One region of the Enterobacter sp. Taxon_2 genome, then DNA from elsewhere that is predicted to be linked to it. Evidence: predicted binding sites of a transcription regulator. Region 1 holds the regulator's gene; each other region holds the start of a gene.
What was found. Region 1 encodes PhoB, which activates phosphate uptake and scavenging genes when phosphate is short. Its sites were predicted from a motif close to CTGTCATAAAACTGNCNNAT; they were not measured.

Region 1 (8,045 bases):
CGGTTATTCCACAGCAGTTTGAAGCTGTAACGGCGGCGCGGCTGCCCGCTACGCAGGTCGATATTCGCCCGCCAGGCGGTGATCCCCGGCTGCGGCTGGCTGCGCAGCTTGTGCATTTTCAGCCCGGTCTCTTCGTTATCGATTTCGGCGCGGAGCGTCACGCGTTCAGGCTGATTTTCACCCGCCAGCCAGAGCGTAATCTCAAGGTTGTCTTTGTTTTGCTTAACAAATGGGGCAACCGGAAGGTGCCAGGCGTTTAACATCACGAATCCCCTTTGATGAAATTGACGTCACCTTGCCACAGGGTGGTTAAGGATAGCTCACCATGATGGGATTTATTGGGGGAGGAGGACGGGGGAGGAGTTTTTTTCGGGGGTAAAAGGGAGTGTAGGCCGGGTAAGCGCAGCGCCACCCGGCATTTTTACCTTACTGCGCTTCTGCCAGCTGACGGTCGCGGCGGCATTTAAACACCCAGCCCACCAGCAGCAGGACGATCCACGCGCAGCCCACGTACAGGGAAATGCGGGTATCCGGATGGTAGCCAATCAGGGCAATGATAAACACCAGGAAGATCAGCCCGACGACGGTCGTCGCAACGCCGCCCGGTACTTTGAACTTCAGCGCTTTCGCCTCATCCGGCGACAGGCGACGGCGGAAGGCAATCTGCGACAGCAGGATCATGATCCACACCCACACCGTCGCGAAGGTCGCCAGCGATGCAATCACCAGGAAGACGTTCTCCGGCATGATGTAGTTCAGGTAAACCGAGAACAGCAGCGCCACGGTCATCACCACAACGGTCACCCACGGCGTGCCGCGGCGTGAGGTTTTGGCGAACACCTTCGGCGCACTGCCCTGCTCCGCCATGCCGTGCAGCATACGGCCCACGCCAAAGACGTCACTGTTGATCGCGGAGAGCGACGCGGTCAGCACCACAAAGTTCAGAATGCTGGCGGCAAACGCAATCCCCATGTGCTGGAAGGTCAGAACAAACGGGCTACCGTTGGTACCCACCTGGTTCCACGGGTAAATGGACATGATCACAAACAGGGTGCCCACATAGAACACCAGAATACGCATTGGCACCGAGTTGATGGCGCGCGGAATAGACTTCTCCGGGTCTTTCGCTTCCCCGGCGGTAATACCGATAATCTCGATACCGCCGTAGGCGAACATGACCATCTGGAGCGACATGACCATGCCGAGCCAGCCGTTGCTGAAGAAGCCGCCGTTGCTCCAGAGGTTATGGATGCCGGTCGGCTGCCCGCCGTTGCCGATTCCCCAGATGATGATGCCAAAACCGGCCACAATCATGATGATGATGGTGGCGACCTTGAAGAAGGAGAACCAGAACTCCAGCTCGCCGAACACCTTCACGCTCATCAGGTTGACGGCGCAAATGATCAGCACCACGCTCAGCACCCATATCCAGTGCGGCACCGCCGGGAACCAGACGCCCATATAGATGCCAAACGCCGTCACGTCGGCAATCGCCACGATCAGGATTTCAAAGCAGTAGGTCCAGCCGGTGATAAACCCGGCCAGCGGGCCGAGGTTTTCCTGCGCGTAGCGGGAGAATGAGCTGGCAGACGGGTTGTGAACCGACATTTCGCCGAGGGCGCGCATGATGATATACGCCGCCACGCCGCCGATGATGTACGCCAGCAGCACGCTGGGACCGGCCATTTTGATGGCATCTGCCGAGCCATAAAAAAGACCGGTGCCGATAGCAGAGCCCAGCGCCATAAAGCGGATGTGGCGCGTGCTCAATCCACGTTTAAGTTTGTTAGTGCTTTCCATTTAAATCTTGCCATTCAACACGAAAAAAACAAAAAACCACGGGGCCTTAAGCCCCGTGGTTAAACAGTTTGTTGCCGTTGATTAATGGGCGTTCGATGCGACCTGACGCCCTGCAGCACGGTCCCAGATAATGGCCAGAACCAGTGCAACAACGGTAGGCATCAGCCAGGCCAGACCCTGCTCGGACAGCGGCAGACGCTGTGTCCATGCCGGCAGTATGTGCGCGAAAGCTGATGCTTTAATCCCGTCAAGGATACCAAAAATCAGGCTGATAAACATGGCTGGCGCAATAATTCGTGAAGAGTTGTTCCACCACGGGCGAGTAAAGCTCAACACCACCAGCACGATGCACGGCGGATAAATCGCCGTCAGCACCGGAATAGAGACCTGAATCAGGTGACTCAGACCGAGGTTTGACACCGCCATAGAGAAGATGCCGAGGATAAACACCAGGGTGCGGTAAGAGAGCGGCAGATACTGTGCAAAGAACTCTGCGCAGGCGCAGGTCAGGCCAACCGCGGTGACCAGACAGGCCAGGAAGATGAGCGCCGCCAGCAGCATACTGCCCGCACCGCCGAAGGTGTGCTGAACGTAGGCGTGCAGGATAGCCGCACCGTTGGCGTTCTGATCGACCAGCATGGCGCTGTCGGAGCCCAGACGGAACAGCGCCAGATACAGCAGCGTCAGACCCACACCGGCCATCAGGCCAGCCCAGATGGTATAGCGGGTCAGCAGGCGCGCTTCGGTCACACCGCGGGAACGCGCGGCGTTAACGATAACGATACCAAACACCATGGCACCCAGCGTATCCATCGTCAGGTAGCCGTTCACAAAGCCGTTAGAGAACGCGGCGTTTTTATAGGCGTCCATCGCATCGCTAATCGGGCCCGCTGGCCAGACCATGGCCGCTACCGCCAGAACAATCAGCGCCACAATTTTCAGCGGAGCCAGGAAGTTACCCACGGTATCCAGCAGTTTGCCCGGATAGAGGGAAACCAGAATCACGATCGCGAAATAGATCAGGCTGTAGATAAACAGCGGCATCGCGCCGTCACCGGTCAGGGGAGCAATACCCACTTCGAAGGACACGGTGGCCGTACGCGGGGTCGCAAACAGCGGGCCCACGGCCAGATAGCAGACGGTTGCCAGCAGAACGCCCGCCACTTTACCAATCGGGGTGCTAAGGCTATCCACACCGCCACCGACTTTCGCCAGCGCGACGACGGTGAGAACCGGCAGACCCACGGCAGTAATCAGGAAACCAAACGCGGCGGTCCAGACGTGTTCACCCGCCTGTAGGCCAACCATTGGAGGGAAAATGATGTTGCCTGCGCCAACGAACAGCGCAAATGTCATAAAGCCCAGCGCGATGATGTCACGCGATTTTAAGTGATGGGTCATAAAACCTTACTGCCTGTGGATGTGGTGTTGAAAACATTGAGATTTTCGATATCCCTGACGGGACGATACAGCCGAAAATTTGCTCAATTTCAGCGGGAAATGCTCCCGTCCTGGCGTGGAGAAGAATAGTTTTTCGATTTACCACGCAAATACAGTCGGTCTGACAGTATCTGGGGCGCAATTTAAACGCTTATAACGTTTAAAGGCAAGGTGGGATCGCAAAACCAGAACAATATGCCAGCATGAAAATACACATTAGAATAATACGCTGTTTATAAGAAAAACCCATGGCTAATCATGCGAACAAAAAACAGACAGCCGTATAAAATTCATCCGCGTTTCGCTTGACTGCAAAGCAAACGGGCCAGCGATGGCTGACCCGTGGAAAGGTAAAATGACACGCCTGCCGTCAGGCGATCTTTTTGGCAATTAATCGTTCCGGAATAACGAAACTGAAACGGGTTCCTTTACCCAGCGTACTCTGAATATCGAGACGGCTTTCGTGGTGATTCACCGCGTGTTTCACAATTGCCAGCCCCAGGCCGCTTCCGCCCGTCTGCCGGGATCGCGCTTTATCCACACGGTAAAAGCGCTCGGTCAGACGCGGAATATGCTCCGGCGCGATCCCCGGCCCATTGTCTTCCACGCTAAACTCCGCCCCCGTTGGGGCATGGTGCCAGCGCACCACTATATTTGTCCCCTCAGGCGTATGATTCACCGCGTTATACACCAGGTTGGAAATGGCGCTGCGCAGCTCATCTTCGCTGCCCAGCACCTTCAGCGTGTTGTCGACGTCAAAGGTCAGGTGGTGCTTTTTGTGGCTTAACGTCTGCGCTTCACGCTCCACGACCCGCAGCATCATCGGGACATCAATGGTGTCATTCAGCGCCAGCGTTGGCGCCGCTTCAATCTTCGAGAGCGTCAGCAGCTGCTTCACCAGCCCTTCCATCCGGTGCGTTTGCTCGCGCATGGTGTGCAGCGCTTTTTCACGCGGCGCGCCTTCCAGCGTTTGCTCCTGCATCATCTCCAGGTAGCCCTGCAGCACGGTCAACGGGGTTCGCAGTTCGTGACTGACGTTGGCGAAGAAGTTGCGACGCGCCCCTTCCAGCTGGTGCATCTGGGTGACATCGCGCGCCACCATCAGCCACTGCTTATCGCTGTAGGGCATCACGCGGATCTCCAGATGGCGACCATTATTGAGCTTCAGATTGTGCGGACGGGTAAAATCACGCTTTTTCAGGTACAGCGTAAACTCGGGATAGCGCAGAAGGTTGAGGATATTTTGACCGTTGTCATCCGGCCAGCGCAGGCCCAGCAGCTGTTGCGCCAGGCCGTTACACCAGAAGATCGTCCCTTCTTCGGTTGTCAGAATCACGGCATCCGGCAGCGACTCTGCACCGCTGCGGAAACGCTTAATCAGGCTTCCCAGCTCGCGGCGACGCTTTTTATTACGCATCTGCATCTGATGCAGACCGTACAGCAGCGGCTCCCAGCTGCCGCTTCCCGGCGGCGGCGTCATACTTCGGTCAACCCACAGCCACCAGGAGAGGCGCAGCAGGTTCCAGAAATGCCAGATCAGCAGCCCGGTGACCGACGCCAGCAGAAACCACGGCAGGTGTCCAAGAAAGGCCCCCAGAAGGAAGGCCGGAATACAGCATAAGATCAGTTCAAAGACGAGCCTTTTCCATGACAGACGTTCCAGCACGCGTCACACTCCTGTCATTGTTCAGAAACGGGTAGAAAAACGATAACCCGTGCCGCGGACCGTCTGCACCATGCGATCGTGGCCGCTCAGTTCCAGTGCTTTTCGCAGGCGGCGAATATGTACGTCAACCGTCCGGTCTTCGACATACACGTTAGTTCCCCAGACGTTATTCAGCAACTGCTCGCGGCTGTATACGCGTTCCGGGTGGGTCATAAAGAAGTGCAGGAGTTTAAATTCGGTAGGCCCCATGTCGAGGGGATTTTCACCGGTCATCACGCGGTGTGAGGTGGGATCAAGGCTCAGCCCCTGCATCTCAATCACCTCTTCCACCGCCATCGGCGAAATACGGCGCATCACGGCTTTAATGCGGGCGACCAGCTCTTTTGGGGAGAACGGTTTGGTAATGTAATCGTCCGCACCGGTCTCAAGACCGCGCACGCGATCCTCTTCTTCTCCGCGCGCCGTGAGCATCACAACCGGGATGTCGCGGGTCAGCGCTTCACGCTTCAGGTGTTTGATAAACTGCAGTCCGGAGCCGCCAGGCAACATCCAGTCCAGCAGAATCAGATCGGGCCAGGGTTCATTCAGCTGGTTCACTGCGCTGTCATAATCTTCCGCTTCAACCGGCTGGAAACCGTTTTGCTCGAGCACGAAGCACACCATTTCACGAATTGGAGCTTCATCTTCTACGACCAGAATACGTCTCGCCATACTTTGCCCTGTCTTATCTTATTTAAGTTACAAGTTTGTAATTCGGCGCCATTATGCGTCAGATTTATGACAGATTTATGAAAAACAGTACCACGATAACGGGCAAACCGTTGTTTTATTACAGCGGTTATTTTCCCTTCTCTGAACGTTTATAATCCTGCTTTCTCTTTTTTGCCACGGATCAGCTATGCGCATACTTCACACCTCGGACTGGCATCTGGGTCAAAATTTTTACAGCAAAAGCCGTGCGGCTGAACATGAAGCGTTCCTGAACTGGCTGCTGGAAACGGCCCGGACGCACGAGGTGGACGCGATTATTGTGGCGGGTGACATCTTTGATACCGGCTCGCCCCCCAGCTATGCGCGTGAGCTGTATAACCGCTTCGTGGTGAATCTGCAGCAAACCGGCTGTCACCTGGTGATTGTCGCCGGCAACCATGATTCCGTCGCCACGCTCAATGAATCCCGCGATATCCTGGCATTTCTCAATACCACCGTGGTCGCCAGCGCCGGGCACGCCCCACAGATCCTGAATAAACGCGACGGGTCGCCGGGGGCTGTGCTGTGTCCGATACCGTTTTTACGTCCGCGGGACATCGTGCAAAGCCAGGCGGGGCTGTCGGGTGCAGAAAAGCAGCAGCATCTCTTACAGGCCATCACAGACTATTACCACCAGCAGCACACCGAAGCCTGTGCCCTGCGGGGTGACCAGCCTATTCCGGTGATTGCGACCGGGCATCTCACCACCGTCGGGGCCAGTAAAAGTGACGCCGTGCGTGACATCTATATCGGCACGCTGGATGCCTTTCCGGCGCAGAACTTCCCGCCAGCCGACTACATTGCGCTCGGGCATATCCACCGCGCGCAGGTTATTGGCGGCAGCGAGCACATCCGCTACTGCGGCTCCCCCATTTCGCTCAGCTTTGACGAAACGGGCAAAGCCAAATCGGTGCATCTGGTGAGCTTTAGCGAGGGAAAACTCCGCGCCGTCGAGACGCTGGAAGTACCGGTCACCCAGCCGCTGGCGGTGCTGAAAGGCGATCTCGATGCCATCACCGCCCAGCTGGAACAATGGCGCGGTGTCGAACAAGATCCCCCCGTCTGGCTGGATATCGAAATCACCACCGATGACTACCTGCACGATATGCAGCGCAAAATTCAGGCGCTGACGGAGGATTTGCCCGTCGAAGTCTTACTGGTCCGCCGCAGCCGCGAGCAGCGCGAGAAAATTCTGTTAAGCGCTCAACGTGAAACGCTCAGTGAACTGCGGGTTGAAGAGGTGTTTGAACGCAGGCTCTCGCAGGAAGAGATTGACGACGCGAAGCGCGCAAGACTCAGCGAACTGTTCAGCCATACCCTGCATGCGCTCAATGATGAGGAAGAAAACGCATGAAAATTTTGAGCCTGCGCCTGAAAAATCTCAACTCACTCAAGGGCGAGTGGAAAATTGACTTTACCGCGGAGCCGTTTGCCAGCAACGGGCTGTTTGCCATCACCGGCGCGACCGGGGCAGGAAAAACTACCCTGCTCGACGCCATCTGTCTGGCGCTTTATCACGAAACGCCGCGACTGCAGAAGGTCTCTCAGGCGCAAAACGATCTGATGACCCGCGACACCGCCGAATGCCTGGCAGAAGTGGAGTTCGAGGTAAAAGGCACCGCCTATCGCGCCTTCTGGAGCCAGAACCGGGCGCGCAACCAGCCGGACGGGAACCTGCAGGCGCCGCGCGTGGAGCTGGCGCGCTGTGAAGATGGCAAAATCCTGGCCGACAAAGTGTCGGATAAGCTGGAGCAAACCGCCGCGCTTACCGGGCTGGACTACGGGCGCTTTACCCGCTCGATGCTGCTCTCACAGGGGCAGTTTGCCGCCTTCCTTAATGCCAAACCGAGCGATCGTGCCGAGCTGCTGGAAGAGCTGACCGGCACCGAGATCTACGGCCAGATTTCCGCCATGGTGTTTGAAAAACATAAAGCCGCCCGCAGCGTGCTTGAAAAGTGCGAGGCGCAGGCGGCGGGCGTCGTGCTATTGAGCGAAGAACAGCAGCAGCAGTTACAGCAAAGTTTGCAGGCACTTACTGACGAAGAGAAAACCCTGCTGGTTCAGCAGCAAAGCCAGCAGAAAGATTTTCAGTGGCTTACGCGTCATGATGAGCTCGTGCGCGAGCAACAGCGCGTCACCGCGATGCAGCAGCAGGCGCAACAGGCGCTGACGAACGCTGCGCCAGAGCTGGCAAAGCTCCAGCTTGCTCTGCCCGCCGCCCAGCTTCGACCGCTCTGGGAACATCAGCAGGAGCAAACCGCGCGTCTGGCACAGACACAGCAGCGAATTATCGAAGTAAATACTCGCTTACAAGCCAGAACCGCGCTGCGCTCACGTATCCGCAATACCGCCCTGCGTAACCACGAGCAGCTTCAGACCGAACTGACGG
Region 2 (8,045 bases), 380 kb from region 1:
GGAAGCGCGCTACGGCGGAAGTGGAGAAGGCGGCGTCCGCTGCTGCTAAAGGAGAGACCATGACCCCGATTGCCGTTACCCTGCTGACCGGTTTCCTCGGCGCCGGTAAAACCACCCTGCTGCGCCACATCCTGAATGAACAGCACGGTTTTAAAATCGCCGTCATCGAAAACGAATTTGGCGAAGTCTCCGTAGACGACCAGCTGATTGGCGATCGCGCCACGCAGATCAAAACCCTGACCAACGGCTGTATCTGCTGCACCCGCTCTAACGAGCTGGAAGACGCCCTGCTGGACCTGCTCGACAGCCGCGATCGCGGTGAAATCGACTTTGACCGCCTGGTGATCGAGTGCACCGGCATGGCCGACCCCGGCCCGATTATTCAGACCTTTTTCTCTCATGAGATCCTTTGCCAGCGCTATCTGCTGGACGGCGTCATTGCCCTGGTCGATGCGGTCCACGCCGATGAGCAGATGAATCAGTTCACCATCGCCCAGTCTCAGGTGGGCTACGCCGACCGCATCCTGCTGACCAAAACCGACGTGACGGGAGAAAGCGTTAAGCTTCGCGAGCGCCTGACGCGCATCAACTCCCGCGCGCCAATTTACACGGTGACGCACGGTGATATCGACCTGTCTCAGCTGTTCAACACCAACGGCTTTATGCTGGAAGAGAACGTCACCGCGAAACCGCGCTTCCACTTTATGGGAGACAAGCAAAACGACGTGGCGTCGATTGTGGTGGAACTGGACTACCCGGTGGACATCAGCGAGGTTTCGCGCGTGATGGAGAACCTGCTGCTGTCGTTTGCCGACAAGCTTCTGCGCTACAAAGGGATGCTGTGGATTGACGGCGAACCCAACCGCCTGCTGTTCCAGGGCGTTCAGCGCCTGTACAGCGCCGACTGGGACAGACCGTGGGGCGATGAAGTACCGCGCAGCGTGATGGTGTTTATTGGTATACAGCTGCCGGAAGAGGAGATTCGGGCGGCGTTTGCGGGTCTGAAGAAATAGCCGCCATGCATCCCCTCTCCTCTGTAATTTATTAACCTGAAGCGATGAATTTTGTATCAGGAAAATGAATAAATTACAGCGATGTTCTGGTCCGGCTGTAAATCGCCGAAGCGTTTCCGTAGGGCCGGGGCGAGGCGCAGGGATGCGCCGAGAGGGCGTGGCCTGCAGGGATGCAGGCTCATGCCCGACCCGATAGCCCGAAGGAATAAGCTGAGGGCACCGCGAAGCGGCGATTTACCGCCGGGAGCCCGGGTCGCCAGGGTGGTGGCGATTGCACTGAACCCCATATCCTGGACACCAGATCATAAAATCTGGAGGTTCAGATGAGATATCCTTTTCACATTCGTCTTGCGGCTGTACAGCATTACATGACTGGTGAGTCGAGCATTAAAGAAACAGCACATCTGTTCAGTGTTGGCCGGACGCCTCTTACCCGCTGGATACGGGCTTACAGGCGTCAGGGAAAGGCCGGGCTGGAGGACCGTCCTGCACGGGCCTATACTTCAGCTTTCAGGCTCCGCGTAATCCGTTATGTTACTGAACACGGTTGCAGCTATGCGGAAGCTTCAGCGCGCTTTGCCATTCCAAATGAATCGCTCATTCTCGACTGGACAAGACGTTACCGGAAAGGAGGCGCACAGGCGCTTAATACAGCCAAACCCGGGCCCGCTATGTCACAGAAAAAGTTTATACCTGACTCCAGACCGCTCAGTGAGATGACTCCCTCAGAACTTCTGAGAGAGCTGGAATATCTGCGGGCGGAAAATGCATATTTAAAAAAGCTCAAAGCCCTGAGGGAGGAAAACGCTCTCAGGGAACAGCAGAAAAAACGCGAGTGATACAGAGTTTGCTTGCAGACCACCGACTTGTTTACCTGTTATGTGCCGCAGGGCTGGCGCGTAGCACGTATTATTACCAGCTCTCCAGACCTGTCACTCAGTCGGAGCGGTATGCATCTGCTGTCAGTGCTATGTCCACCATCAGTCAGAGAAATGCACAACGCTACGGCTACCGAAGAATGACGGTGGCGCTGCGTAATGAAGCCTTCATCCTGAACCATAAAACGGTTCGCATATTGATGAAAAAGTATGGCCTGACATGTCAGTTACGCCGAAGGAAATACCGTTCCTGTATGGCTGGAGGCGGACTGGCTTCAGATAATCTGCTTGCCCGTAACTTCACTGCTGCATGCAGTGGAATAAAGTGGTGCACAGACGTGACGGAGTTCCGTGCCGGTGGTCAAAAACTGTTCCTGTCAGCCCTTCAGGACCTGTTCAATAATGAAATAGTGGCCTGGCAAACATCAACCAGTCAGTCACAACCTCTGGTCTGCAGGATGCTAAAAAAAGCGCTTAAAGCATGCAGAAACAAAGAAGGCGCGATGCTACACAGCGATCAGGGCTGGGCTTACCGAACACCTGTATGGCGCAGAATGCTGGCTGAAGCGGGCATCACACAAAGTATGTCGCGTAAGGGTAACTGTCTGGATAATGCAGTGATGGAAAACTTCTTCAGTCATCTGAAAGTAGAGATGTATTACAGGAAAAAGTACAGTTCAGTGAAAGAACTGGAAAGCGATATTGGCAGATATATTCGCTATTACAACACCGAACGAATCAGTTTAAAAACGGGCGGGATGAGTCCGGTACAATACCGGACGCTGGCAGAGCAACAATGAAATCGCAGTGTCCAGGTTTAGGGGTTCAGTGCAGATTGAGCCACCCTGGCACGTTCACAGGTCATGTCGTTACAGAGTAGCAAGGAACATAAAGTGAACGGAATGACCTCTACAGCCGTATGTTCCCCCTCACCCCAGCCCTCTCCCTCAAGGGAGAGGGGGCCGTCTGTGCAGGCATTATTTTGTGGGGATACTTATTTCACCGCCTCCGGCAGCGTCACAATCCACAGCTCGCTGTCGGACTCCGGCTTCTTCAGCGGCTTCACGCTGAGCGTGGTTTCAACCGGCTTATCATCAAGCGTCAACTTGCCTTCCGCGTTCACCCGATAATCCTTGAGCTTCTTGCCCTCGACCGGGTTTTGCATCGCCACCTTCACGCCAAAGTCGTTATCGTTCGCCACCGCAAGCGTTTTGCTGTCGATAAGCGCCAGTCCTTCGGCCTTCTCCTGCTGCCAGCCCAGCGCGCGCAAATCGACCACCTGCGTTTTTGCCGCGAGGGTAATCCCGCGCTGCGCCAGGGTTTTCTCATCATCAAACTCCGGGTACTCGCCCGGCTTGTCAAAGGCGGAAAGATCGCTCGCCTTGCTGAGATCCACCTTGTAAATCAGGTTACGCATCCCGTCGTTTTTATCGCTTCCCTGCTCAATCAGCAGGATGTGCTGATTATCGAGCGCCACGATGTCGCCGATTTTGGCGTCGCTGTTTTTATCGTAGGCCGCGCTGTCGATGGGGTAACCGTACATCGCGGTTTTGCCGGTCGCCGGGTCAAAGCTCACCAGACGGGTGAACAGCGCCTGCTTTTTGCTCTTGCCGTCGATGTCCAGCGTGCTTTGCACGGCGGCGATAATCCGCCCGTCCGGCATTCGGGTCAGGCCTTCAAAGCCCCGGTTGGGCTGGCGCCATTTGATGATGTTTGGCAGACCGCCCGCGATGGATTTTTCGCCTTCCGCGGCCTGCGGCCCGTGGATCGCGAGGATCTTGCCTTTGCTGTCGACGTTAATCAGGAACGGGCCATACTCGTCGCACAGCCAGTAGCCGCCTTTGCCGTCCGGCGTGATGCCTTCCGTGTCCAGCCCGCGGTTGTCACCCTTCAACGTCTTTAAGGTATCGCTGAAGGCCACTTCATTGGTGGAGCCAATCACGCCGCTTTGCAGCGGCAGACCGTTAATCTCGCCTTTATCGTCATGCAGCGGGCGGGCATCCGTTGCCTCTGCTTTGCCGTTCTGGACGCGGATGGTCATCAGCAGCGGCGCGAAATCTGGCGTGACAAATATTTTGGCTTCGTTTTTACCCATTTTTGGCGCATCGGCGTTGGGACCGCGATCGGTCACGGTCGCAAACGTCAGGGCATCGCCCTGCTTGCCCGTAAACAGCAGGCCAGAGCCAATCCCCACCGGGAGCCCGTTCGGGAAAGCATCGGCAAACGCGCCGCTGTATTTCACATGGGAGCCGTCAGGGAAGCTGACGACATAGCGCTCAGCGGTAGGCTGTGCCGCCAGGCCAGAGAAAGAGAGCGCACAACCGATAAGCACAGGAATAATTTTTCTTTTCATATTGTTAGCATCCAGTTAGTGAAGCCAACAACGTAAAGAATAAACGTGTCAGAAAAATGACATGGAAAGGCAACCGGCATGGGCGAGTGAACGTATATTCATTGCCCGGAAATGTAAGGTTGTGTTGTATTGTGTGACAACTGAAATACTTTTGGAAATTATTAGAAACTCAATTAATTCACCTCTAATCACTATCCCTTCTTCGTTCAGTTTATGTTTAGTCAAAAAATTAAACGGTTCCTAAACACCAAAACATCACCCGTTGACACCCCGGCAATCAAACAGCACTGCAACAACTTCTATAAAAAACTTAACAATATCAGCATAAAACAGCGACTTTCATCACATTTGCAGTCATAAACATCGCTTGTTAAGGTGCCCCCAGATGAATTTAATGACGAGGCATAAAACATGAAAAAACTGAATATCCTTCTTCTTTCTGCTCTGACCGCCCTCTCGGGTTCCGCTCTGGCAATGGGCGGCAGCATTGAGCAGGGTAAAAACTTTACCAACCTCAATCTGGAAATGGGTAAATCCTCATCCGGCCTGTATGCCGAAAGCAACTGGCTTAAAAACACCGATGACGGTACCCAGACCGGCGGCGTGGGCGCAGGCTACAACCTGGAAGTGGGCCCGGTGATGCTGAACGCAGGTGCGAAAGCTATCTACATCGGCCCGAAAAAAGGCGATAACGGCGTGGCGTTCCCAATCGGTGGCGGCGTAAACGTAGCCCTGACCGACAGCATCCACGTGTACGGTGAAGGCTACGTGGCACCAGAAGGGCTGAACAACAGCGTGAAAAACTACGTGGAAGCCAACGGTGGCGTAAGCTGGACGCCGATCGCGCCGGTGACCCTGAAAGTGGGCTACCGCCACGTGAGCGTTGATGGCAAAGACGGTCGTCCGAACCATACGCTGATTGACGGCGCATATGTTGGCGGTGGAGTCACCTTCTGATGAAACACCGCATGACCGCGCTTTGCGTTCTGAGCCTCACGCTGATGCTCACCGGCTGCGTCCAGTACAAATGGGTGAAACCGGGCGTCAGCGACGTGGAAATGAATAAAAAGCTCACGGAATGCGAAGCGCAGGCACTGATCGACCTTCCCCCGGATAACGTGGTGACCGGTTCGAGCTCGGAAAAAACGGACAAATCGAAAAAGAAAAAGGATATTTCCACGAGCTACACGGTTGAAGACGCGAATGAATATCGCCGGGATACGCTGGTTGACAGCTGCATGTTTAAAAGCGGCTGGGACAAGATCGAAGTGCAATAATCCCCTTAAAAAAACCTGCCGGCTGGCAGGTTTTTTTATGACCTCTTACTTACGCACCACCACCAGCTTCTGGTTCACAAACTCTTTGATCCCCAGATCCGACAGCTCGCGTCCGTAACCGGAGCGCTTCACGCCGCCGAACGGCAGCTCTGGAGCAGTATCTGTGAGCCAGTTGATGTACACCATCCCGGTCTCGATCCGGGACGCCATTTTCTTCGCGCGCTCGATATCCTGGCTGAATACCGCCCCGCCCAGGCCGTAGTGGGAGTCGTTCGCCAGCGCGACCGCCTCGTCGTCGTTTTTCACCACGTATATCTGCGCCACCGGGCCGAAGAACTCTTCGAAGTACGCCGGGTTGTCGCGCGAGATATTCGTCAGGATCGTCGGCTCGAAGAAGCTCCCGTCGCGCTGCACCGGCTTGCCGCCATAGTGCAGCGTGGCGCCGCTTTTCACCGCCTCGTTAACCTGTTTGGTCAGTGTTTCAAGCGCATCTTTCGACGACAGCGGCCCCAGCATGGTGCTTTCGTCCAGCGGATCGCCAATCTTCACCTGCTTAAACGCTTCGGTGAATTTGCTCAGGAAAGCATCCGCAATCTTTTCATGCAGGATAAAGCGCTTCGCCGCGGTGCAGACCTGCCCGGCGTTGTTGAGGCGCGCATTCACACCAATCTTCACGGCTTTGTCCAGGTCCGCATCGTCCAGCACCACGAAGACGTCGTTACCGCCCAGCTCCAGCGTGGATTTCTTAATGTGCTTCGCCGCTTGTGCGGCCACCACGCTGCCGGCTTTTTCGGAGCCGGTCAGCGCCGCCCCCTGCACGCGATCGTCGGCAATGATGTTCGCCACCTGCTCGGACGAAATAAACAGGTTAGTCCATGCCCCTTCCGGCGCGCCCGCCTCGCGAACCAGGTGGGCAAAGGTCTCGGCGCAGTGCGGCACGATGCTGGCATGCTTGGCGATCACCGGGTTGCCCGCCGCCAGGTTTGGTGCCAGGACGCGCATCAGCTGGTAATACGGGAAGTTCCACGGCTCAACGGCCATCAGCACGCCGATGGGGTGATGCTCCACCCACGCTTCCCCAAGCTCAGAGTCGTACTTCACCGGGGCCAGGAACTGCTTCGCATTGTCGGCGTAATAGCGGGCGATCTGCGCGCACAGCTTCACCTCGCCGCGGCTCTGTTCGATGAGCTTACCCATCTCCTGGCTGGCGATCTTCGCCAGATCCTCGGTGCGCTCGTCGATCAGGTCGGCAAGCTTATGCAGCACCGGCAGGCGCTGGCTGATGTCGCCTTTCGCCCAGTCCGAATGGTAAAGCGCATCGGCCGCCTTCAGGGCCGCTTCAATATCCGCGTCGGTATGTGAGGGGTATTCTTTGATGAGCTGGTTAGTGGCAGGATTTACTGTCTGATAAGCCATGTCGAATCTCCTTGTTTTACCGCTTAGGGTATTAATGGTAGTCAACATGACTGGCTGTGGACGTAAAGTTGGGTATATCCGGAAGGTTCTTAATGAAGCGCTGCCAGACGGTTCGCTGACATGGTATAAAAAACGTCCAGAAGGAGTTCATATGACCGATACCCGACACATCCGGCAGACTTTTCACCGCGCCTCAGGCCTTGAGCTGCGCAGCACGTGGCAGAGCACGCAGGCGTATAAACGTCATTGTCACCCGCAGCTCTCCATCGGCGCGATTGTGGAAGGCCAGACCTGCTGCGTGTGTCATGACAGAGAATACATCCTTAACCCAGGGGACCTCATTGTGATCCCGGCCTATGCGCCGCACAGCTGCAACCCCGTCGCCGGGCAACCGCGCAGCTACCATATGCTCTATATCGACACCGATCTTCCTCTGGCGCTCCAGGTGATTCGCGACCGTACGCTCTTTAAGCGCTACCTTGAGATTGTTGAGACGATGTCGCCTGCCTCCGTGGACACGCTGCTTTCAGCCCTGCCCCGCCGCCTGGAAAACGCAGATGCGCTTCGCTCAACCAGTCAGCACGTGCGGCAGGCGTTTCTTGCCGACCTGGCCGCACCGCCTTCGCTTGACGAACTTGCCCAACGATTCTCGCTGCGCAAAGAGACGCTGATCCGCACCTTCCGGCAGGACACCGGCCTGACACCGGGCAGCTTCCTCAACATCTCCCGCGTGGAGTTCGCCAAAGCGCGGCTACGTGCCGGGGATGACATCGCCGACGTGGGCTACCAGAGCGGCTTTGCCGACCAGAGCCATTTTCATAAGACCTTCGTCAGCTATACCGCCGCCACGCCGCGCCAGTACGCCACTGGCCGATCAATATCCGACAATAAATAGCGTTTACATCACCGTAGTCTGACCTCAGATTGTTAACCGAGGTTGCTATGGAACTGTTCTTCCCTTCCGCTTTTCTCGCCCTGGCGCTGGCGCATTTTGTCGCCCTGTTAAGCCCGGGTCCGGACTTCTTCCTGCTGGTGGGCTACGCCGCGCGCTACCGACTGCGCGGCAGCGCCGGATTGTGCTTAGGCATCGCCGCGGGCAACGCGCTCT
Region 3 (8,045 bases), 2.4 Mb from region 1:
GACGACAGCATCCGCAAGCAGCGCGTGAAGGCGGTAGACCTGTTCTCCCTGATGATGCAGGAACGTGCCTCTACCGGCCGTATCTACATCCAGAACGTTGACCACTGCAACACCCACAGCCCGTTTGACCCGGTTGTTGCACCAGTGCGCCAGTCTAACCTGTGCCTGGAGATCGCCCTGCCGACCAAACCGCTGGAAGACGTGAACGACGAGAACGGCGAAATCGCGCTGTGTACGCTGTCCGCGTTCAACCTGGGCGCGATTAAGAGCCTGGACGAGCTGGAAGAGCTGGCCGTGCTGGCGGTTCGTGCCCTCGACGCCCTGCTGGACTACCAGGATTACCCAATCCCGGCCGCTAAACGCGGTGCGATGGGCCGCCGTACCCTGGGTATCGGCGTGATCAACTTCGCCTACTGGCTGGCGAAAAACGGCAAGCGTTACTCCGACGGCAGCGCTAACAACCTGACGCACCAGACGTTCGAAGCGATTCAGTACTACCTGATGAAAGCGTCCAACGAGCTGGCGAAAGAGCAAGGCGCGTGCCCGTGGTTCAACGAAACCACCTACGCGAAAGGCATTCTGCCGATCGACACCTACAAAAAAGACCTGGATGCGATCGTCAGCGAGCCGCTGCATCTCGACTGGGAAGGGCTGCGCGAGTCCATCAAGACTCACGGACTGCGTAACTCAACGCTTTCTGCCCTGATGCCGTCCGAGACCTCTTCGCAAATCTCTAACGCCACCAACGGTATCGAACCGCCGCGCGGCCACGTCAGCATCAAAGCGTCGAAAGACGGCGTGCTGCGTCAGGTCGTACCGGACTACGAAACGCTGGGCAACAACTACGAGCTGCTGTGGGAAATGCCAAACAACGACGGCTACCTGCAGCTGGTGGGTATCATGCAGAAGTTTATCGACCAGTCGATCTCTGCCAATACCAACTATGACCCGACGCGCTTCCCGTCAGGCAAGGTTCCGATGCAGCAATTGCTGAAAGACCTGCTCACCGCCTACAAGTTTGGCGTGAAAACGCTGTACTATCACAACACCCGTGACGGTGCGGAAGACGCGCAGGACGACCTGGTTCCGTCAATTCAGGACGATGGCTGCGAAAGCGGCGCATGTAAGATCTAAGCACTTCGCCGGGTGGCGCTACGCTTACCCGGCCTACGGTTTTGTAGGCCCGGCAAACGCAGTGCCGCCGGGCAATAAAATCTCAACAGGACTCACCGCAATGGCATATACCACCTTTTCACAGACGAAAAACGACCAGCTCAAAGAGCCGATGTTCTTCGGCCAGCCGGTCAACGTGGCACGCTACGATCAGCAAAAATATGACATCTTCGAAAAGCTGATTGAAAAGCAACTCTCCTTCTTCTGGCGCCCGGAAGAAGTGGATGTCTCCCGCGACCGTATTGACTACCAGTCGCTGCCGGATCACGAAAAGCATATCTTCATCAGCAACCTGAAGTACCAGACGCTGCTGGACTCTATTCAGGGCCGTAGCCCGAACGTGGCGCTGCTGCCGCTGATCTCCATTCCAGAGCTGGAAACCTGGGTGGAAACCTGGGCGTTCTCCGAGACGATCCACTCCCGCTCTTACACCCACATCATCCGCAACATCGTGAACGATCCGGCGGTGGTGTTTGACGATATCGTCACCAACGAGCAGATCCAGAAGCGCGCGGAAGGCATTGCCCATTACTACGACGAGCTGATCGAGATGACCAGCTACTGGCATCTGCTGGGCGAAGGCACCCACAACGTGAACGGTAAAACCATTACCGTGAACCTGCGCGCGCTGAAAAAGCAGCTGTATCTGTGCCTGATGAGCGTTAACGCGCTGGAAGCGATCCGCTTCTACGTGAGCTTCGCCTGCTCCTTCGCCTTTGCCGAGCGCAAGCTGATGGAAGGCAACGCCAAAATCATCCGTCTGATTGCCCGCGATGAAGCCCTGCACCTGACCGGTACCCAGCACATGCTGAACCTGCTGCGCAGCGGTACGGACGATCCGGAGATGGCGGAAATCGCCGAAGAGTGCAAGCAGGAGTGCTACGACCTGTTCGTACTGGCGGCTCAGCAGGAGAAAGAGTGGGCAGATTACCTGTTCCGCGACGGCTCCATGATTGGCCTGAACAAAGACATCCTGTGCCAGTACGTTGAGTACATCACCAACATCCGCATGCAGGCTGTCGGTCTCGACCTGCCGTTCCAGACGCGCTCTAACCCAATCCCGTGGATCAACACCTGGCTGGTGTCCGATAACGTGCAGGTTGCGCCGCAGGAAGTGGAAGTGAGCTCTTATCTGGTCGGTCAGATTGATTCTGAAGTCAACACTGACGACCTGAGCAACTTCCAGCTCTGATGCCACGCGTCACGTTAAGTCTTTCCGGCACTGAGGTACTGTGTCGGGAGGAGCACCCTTCTCTGCTGGTGGCGCTTGAGGCGCATCAGGTAGAAGTAGAGTACCAGTGTCGTTCCGGCTACTGCGGCTCCTGCCGCTGCCGTCTGGTCGCAGGCCAGGTAGACTGGCTGACCGAGCCGCTGGCCTTTATCAACGAAGGGGAAATTTTGCCCTGCTGCTGCCGGGCAAAAGGCGATATCGAAATCGAGATGTGATTGCCCTTATTCCCTCTCCCTGTGGGAGAGGGAATAAGGGCATCAGGCCGCAGAGCCTGATTGTCGGGTGTCGGCCTCGCCTTACCCGACCTACAAAACCTACTTCCGGTGAATGAATTCAACCGCTTTATCCGGGAAATCCGTAAACAGTCCGTCCACGCCCGCCTGGTTATACAACACCTCATAAAGCTGATTCACATTCGTGGCATACGGCGGCAGCTGGTCTGCACGCACGGTATACGGATGCACCTGCATCTTGCTGTCGTGCGCCTCTTTCACCATCGCCGTCAGCTTCACGTGGCCCGGCGCTGAGCCCTCCGCCACCAGCATGTGATAATCCGGCCCGATGCCGTCGGCGTACTGCGCAATCTGCTTCATCGCCCCCGGCTTAAACATCCAGTCGTAGTTGTAGTTAACCCACTTCCCGTCCGGCTGTTTCTCCTGAGTTTCATTCCAGTCAGTGTAGGCAATCAGCTGCACCAGGTTGAGGTTCATGCCCATCTTCGGCTCCAGCTCGGTTTTGATGCGCTTCAGCTCGGCGGCATCAAAACACTGCAGGTAGACTTTGTCCTTCTTGCTGGTGTAGCCGTACTGCTTCAGCACCTCCAGCGTCTTCGCGGCAATGTCTTTCCCTTCCTGATGATGGAACCACGGCGCTTTGATCTCCGGGTAGATACCGATATTTTTACCGGTTGAGTGGTTCAGCCCCTGAACAAACTCAATCTCTTCCTGGAAGGTATGAATGCGGAAGTCAGATTTGCCCATCGGGAAACGTCCCGGATAGACCTGCACCTTCTTGCCGTTTTCAATCTCGAAGCCTTCGGTAAACTTCAGGGAACGGATCTCCGCCAGGGTGAAATCAATGGCGTAGTAGCGGCCATCTTTTCGCGCGCGGTCCGGGAAACGCTCCGCCACGTCCGTCACTCGGTCCAGATAGTGATCGTGCAGGACCACCAGCTGGTCGTCCTTCGTCATCACCAGATCCTGCTCGAGGTAATCCGCACCCTGCGCATAGGCCATCGCTTTCGCCGGCAGCGTATGCTCCGGCAGATAGCCACTCGCGCCACGGTGGGCAATAACGATTTTATCCGCCGCCAGCGCGGAGCCTGTCATCAGGCCCGCCAGCAGCAGGCCTGTCGCTAACTGAGTTAATTTCATCGTAAAGCTCCTTATTGACGACGTGCCAGCACTTCCGCGTGGTGACGTTTCTCACCGATCATCACAACAATCAGCAGCAGTACCGCCAGCACGCTACCGCCGATCATCACCATAAAGCCGCCGTCCCAGCCGAAGAAGTCAACGGTGTAGCCCACAATGGCGCTCGCCGCGACCGAACCGCCGAGGTAACCGAACAGGCCGGTAAAGCCTGCCGCCGTGCCTGCCGCTTTTTTCGGTGCCAGCTCCAGCGCATGCAGGCCGATCAGCATTACCGGACCGTAAATCAGGAAGCCGATGACGATCATGCAGGCCATGTCTACTGATGGATTGCCCGGCGGGTTAAGCCAGTAAACAACCGTCGCGATGGTCACCAGGGTCATAAAGAAGACGCCCGTCGCACCGCGGTTACCCTTAAACACCTTGTCCGACATCCAGCCGCAAAGCAGCGTGCCTGGGATCCCGGCGTATTCATACAGGAAGTACGCCCAGGAGGATTTATCCAGCGCGAAGTGCTTCACCTCTTTCAGGTAGGTTGGCGACCAGTCGAGGATGCCGTAGCGCAGCAGGTAAACGAACACGTTCGCCACCGCGATGTACCACAGAAGCTTGTTCGGCAGGACGTACTTCATGAAGATCTGTTTTGCGGTCAGCTCCTCTTCGTGCTCCTTGCTGTAATCATCCGGATAGTCGTTTTTGTACTCTTCAATCGGCGGCAGGCCGCAGGACTGCGGCGTATCACGCATCAGCGCGAAAGCGAAAATCGCCACCACGATGGCGCCAAAGGCAGGCATATACAGCGCAGCGTGCCAGTCGTTGAACCAGGCCATCCCCAGCAGGAACAGCAGCGGCGGAATACCGCCACCCACGTTATGGGCACAGTTCCACACCGACACGATGCCGCCGCGCTCCTTCTGCGACCACCAGTGCACCATGGTGCGTCCGCACGGCGGCCACCCCATCCCCTGGAACCAGCCGCAGAGGAACAGCAGCACGAACATGATGGCAATACTGGAGGTTGCCCACGGCACAAAGCCCATGAACAGCATCACCGCGGCCGCCAGGATCAGACCGGCGGGCAGGAACACGCGCGGATTCGAGCGATCCGACACGGAGCCCATGATGAATTTGGAAAAACCGTAGGCGATGGAGATCCCCGACAGCGCGAACCCCAGATCGCCGCGGGAAAAGCCCTGCTCCACCAGATACGGCATGGCGAGCGCGAAGTTTTTACGTACAAGGTAGTACGCCGCGTACCCGAAGAAGATCCCCAGGAAGATTTGCCAACGCAGACGGCGATAGAGCGGATCTATTTCTGCCTCTGGCAGACGCGCCCTGTGGGGCGCAGGTTTGAAGATACTGAGCATAACAGCCTCCGTGGCCTTGAAATGAATGAGCAGGTGGCTCGCACCTGAATTCCAGAGGCGGGGATGTTAAGAAATCACGGTGATTGTTACTGTGAATCAACGCACAGATTGTTACAGAAATATGACAGAATGCGCAAAAAAGCGCATGAAATCACGTTTCACTTTCGAATTCCGCGCGTTTATGTTCGAAATCAAACAAACCACAAAATTAATATGGCTAAATGATAAAAAACGAACATAGAGGGTAAACAATGACCATTCACGATCCTCGCTACAGCGATGTGATAATCATTGGCGGTGGCGCAACCGGCGCCGGGATCGCACGCGATTGCGCCCTTCGCGGCCTGAGCGTCACGCTTCTGGAACGCCATGATATCGCTACGGGCGCAACCGGGCGTAACCACGGCCTGCTGCACAGCGGCGCGCGGTATGCGGTCACCGACGCTGAATCCGCGCGCGAATGTATTGCTGAAAACCAGATCCTCAAGCGTATCGCCCGCCACTGCATTGAGCCGACCGACGGCCTCTTTATTACCCTTCCCGAAGATGATCTCGCTTTTCAGAACACCTTTATTACCGCCTGCAGCGCCGCGGGCATTCAGGCTGAGGCCATGGATCCGGCGCTGGCGCGGCGGCTGGAATCGTCGGTTAACCCGGCGCTTATCGGCGCGGTGAAGGTCCCTGACGGCACCGTCGATCCGTTCCGCCTGACCGCCGCCAATATGCTGGACGCCCGCGAGCATGGCGCGCATATCCTGACCGGGCATGAAGTGACCGGGCTTATCCGCGAAGGCCATCGTATCTGCGGCGTGCGGATCCTTGATACGCAATATAACGAACACAGCGAGCTGTATGCCGCCGTTGTGGTCAACGCGGCGGGGATCTGGGGGCAGCGGATTGCGGAATACGCGGACCTTTCGGTGCGCATGTTCCCGGCGAAAGGCTCGCTGCTGATCCTCGACCACCGCATCAATAACCACGTGATCAACCGCTGCCGCAAACCGTCTGACGCCGATATCCTCGTGCCGGGAGATACCATTTCGTTAATCGGGACGACCTCAACCCACGTGGACTACAGCGAGATTGACTACAACCGCGTCACCGCTGAAGAGGTGGACATCCTGCTGCGCGAAGGGGAAAAACTGGCGCCGGTGATGGCCCAGACGCGTATTCTTCGCGCCTACGCGGGCGTGCGTCCGCTGGTCGCCAGCGACAACGACCCGAGCGGACGTAACGTCAGCCGGGGCATCGTGCTGCTCGATCACGCCGAACGCGACGGCATGGACGGGTTTATCACCATCACCGGCGGCAAGCTGATGACCTACCGCCTGATGGCCGAGTGGGCGACCGATGCCGTCTGCCGCAAGCTGGGCAATACCGAACGGTGCGTGACGGCAGAACAAGCCCTGCCCGGCTCGCGTCAGTCCACCGAGAAGACGCTGCAAAAAATTATCTCCCTGCCCGCGCCGCTGCGCGGGTCCGCTATTTACCGCCACGGCGACAGAACGCCACAGTGGCTCGGTGAAGGACGACTGAGCCGCAGCCTGGTGTGCGAGTGCGAAGCCGTCACCGCCGGTGAGGTGCAGTACGCGGTGGAGAATCTGACGGTCAACAGCCTGCTCGATCTTCGCCGTCGCACCCGCGTCGGAATGGGCACCTGTCAGGGCGAACTGTGCGCCTGTCGTGCCGCCGGTCTGCTGCAGCGTTTTCACACCACCACCGCCACCCAGTCGCTCGATCAGCTCAGCGCGTTTTTAAACGAGCGCTGGAAAGGCATTCAGCCTGTCGCCTGGGGCGATGCCCTGCGCGAAAGCGAATTTACCCGCTGGGTCTACCAGGGGCTTTGCGGTCTTGAGAAGGAGCAACGCGATGAAATTTGATACCGTAATCGTCGGCGGCGGGCTGGCAGGCCTGCTCTGCGGCATCAAACTCACGAAGCAGGGGCTGCGCTGCGCCATTATCACCCGGGGCCAGAGCGCCCTGCACTTCTCGTCGGGCTCGCTGGATCTGGTGGACGAAGCGTACCGCGATAAGCTGCCGCCGGAGCACCCGTATCACCTGATTGGCGCGCAGCATATTGACCGCTTTGCGCTGGAAACCGAAGCGCTGCTGGCGGGCTGCGGCGCACGTCTGCAGGGCAGCGCCCGGCTCAATCACCAGCGCGTTACGCCGCTCGGCACCCTGCGTTCCGCGTGGCTCAGCCCGGAGGAGGTGCCCATTGCCCCCATTCGCGCGGGACGTGTGCGGGTGGTAGGGATTAGCGGCTTTCTGGATTTCCAGCCCCATCTCGCAGCGGCGTCGCTCTGTCGCCAGGGCGTTAACGCGGAAATGGCAGAGATAGAACTGCCCGAGCTTGATGTCCTGCGCGATAACCCGAGCGAGTTTCGCGCGGTGAATATCGCCCGTTTTCTTGATAACGAGGACAAATGGCCGCTGCTGTATGACGCGCTCAGGCCGCTCGGCGAAACCTGCGATGCCCTGCTGATGCCCGCCTGCTTCGGTTTACGCGACAACCGACTCTGGCGCTGGCTCTCGGATCGTCTGCCCTGCTCGCTCGGCCTGCTGCCAACGCTGCCCCCTTCCGTACCCGGCATTCGCCTGCATACCCAGCTCCAGCGTCAGTTTGTCGCGCAGGGCGGCGTGTGGATGGCGGGTGATGAGGTGAAAAAAATCACCCTGACCGACGGCGCGGTGAGCGAAATCTGGACGCGCAACCACGACGATATTCCGCTTCGCGCCCGCTATACGGTGCTGGCAAGCGGCAGCTTCTTCAGCAACGGACTGCTGAGCAGCCGGGAGGGCATCCGGGAAGCCATTATGGGGCTGGATGTTCGCCAGCGTGCCTCACGCGCGGACTGGTATCAGAGTGATTTCTTCTCGCCGCAGCCCTGGCAACAGTTCGGC

Region 2: a site for PhoB is predicted at 4,290-4,309, ahead of AC4IC4_RS02780 (esterase-like activity of phytase family protein). Genes of this name have one in related genera too.
Region 3: a site for PhoB is predicted at 5,250-5,269, ahead of glpT (glycerol-3-phosphate transporter). Genes of this name have one in related genera too.

The regions. Positions count from the first base shown of each region.
Region 1 covers NZ_CM178024.1:976,847-984,891, reverse strand. Annotated here, with positions in the region: gene malZ (maltodextrin glucosidase) at 1-263, opposite strand, end outside; gene proY (proline-specific permease ProY) at 427-1,800, opposite strand; gene brnQ (branched-chain amino acid transporter carrier protein BrnQ) at 1,882-3,201, opposite strand; gene phoR (phosphate regulon sensor histidine kinase PhoR) at 3,611-4,906, opposite strand; gene phoB (phosphate response regulator transcription factor PhoB) at 4,928-5,617, opposite strand; gene sbcD (exonuclease subunit SbcD) at 5,805-7,010, shown strand; gene sbcC (exonuclease subunit SbcC) at 7,007-8,045, shown strand, end outside.
Region 2 covers NZ_CM178024.1:599,821-607,865, reverse strand. Annotated here, with positions in the region: gene AC4IC4_RS02795 (YbdD/YjiX family protein) at 1-49, shown strand, start outside; gene yjiA (GTPase) at 60-1,013, shown strand; one part of gene AC4IC4_RS02785 (IS3 family transposase) at 1,337-1,787, shown strand; one part of gene AC4IC4_RS02785 (IS3 family transposase) at 1,787-2,691, shown strand; gene AC4IC4_RS02780 (esterase-like activity of phytase family protein) at 2,886-4,244, opposite strand; gene AC4IC4_RS02775 (YfaZ family outer membrane protein) at 4,656-5,201, shown strand; gene AC4IC4_RS02770 (hypothetical protein) at 5,201-5,521, shown strand; gene AC4IC4_RS02765 (NAD-dependent succinate-semialdehyde dehydrogenase) at 5,567-6,937, opposite strand; gene AC4IC4_RS02760 (helix-turn-helix domain-containing protein) at 7,089-7,832, shown strand; gene AC4IC4_RS02755 (LysE family translocator) at 7,880-8,045, shown strand, end outside.
Region 3 covers NZ_CM178024.1:3,358,964-3,367,008, forward strand. Annotated here, with positions in the region: gene nrdA (class 1a ribonucleoside-diphosphate reductase subunit alpha) at 1-1,134, shown strand, start outside; gene nrdB (class Ia ribonucleoside-diphosphate reductase subunit beta) at 1,235-2,365, shown strand; gene yfaE (class I ribonucleotide reductase maintenance protein YfaE) at 2,365-2,619, shown strand; gene glpQ (glycerophosphodiester phosphodiesterase) at 2,719-3,777, opposite strand; gene glpT (glycerol-3-phosphate transporter) at 3,789-5,141, opposite strand; gene glpA (anaerobic glycerol-3-phosphate dehydrogenase subunit A) at 5,393-7,021, shown strand; gene glpB (glycerol-3-phosphate dehydrogenase subunit GlpB) at 7,011-8,045, shown strand, end outside.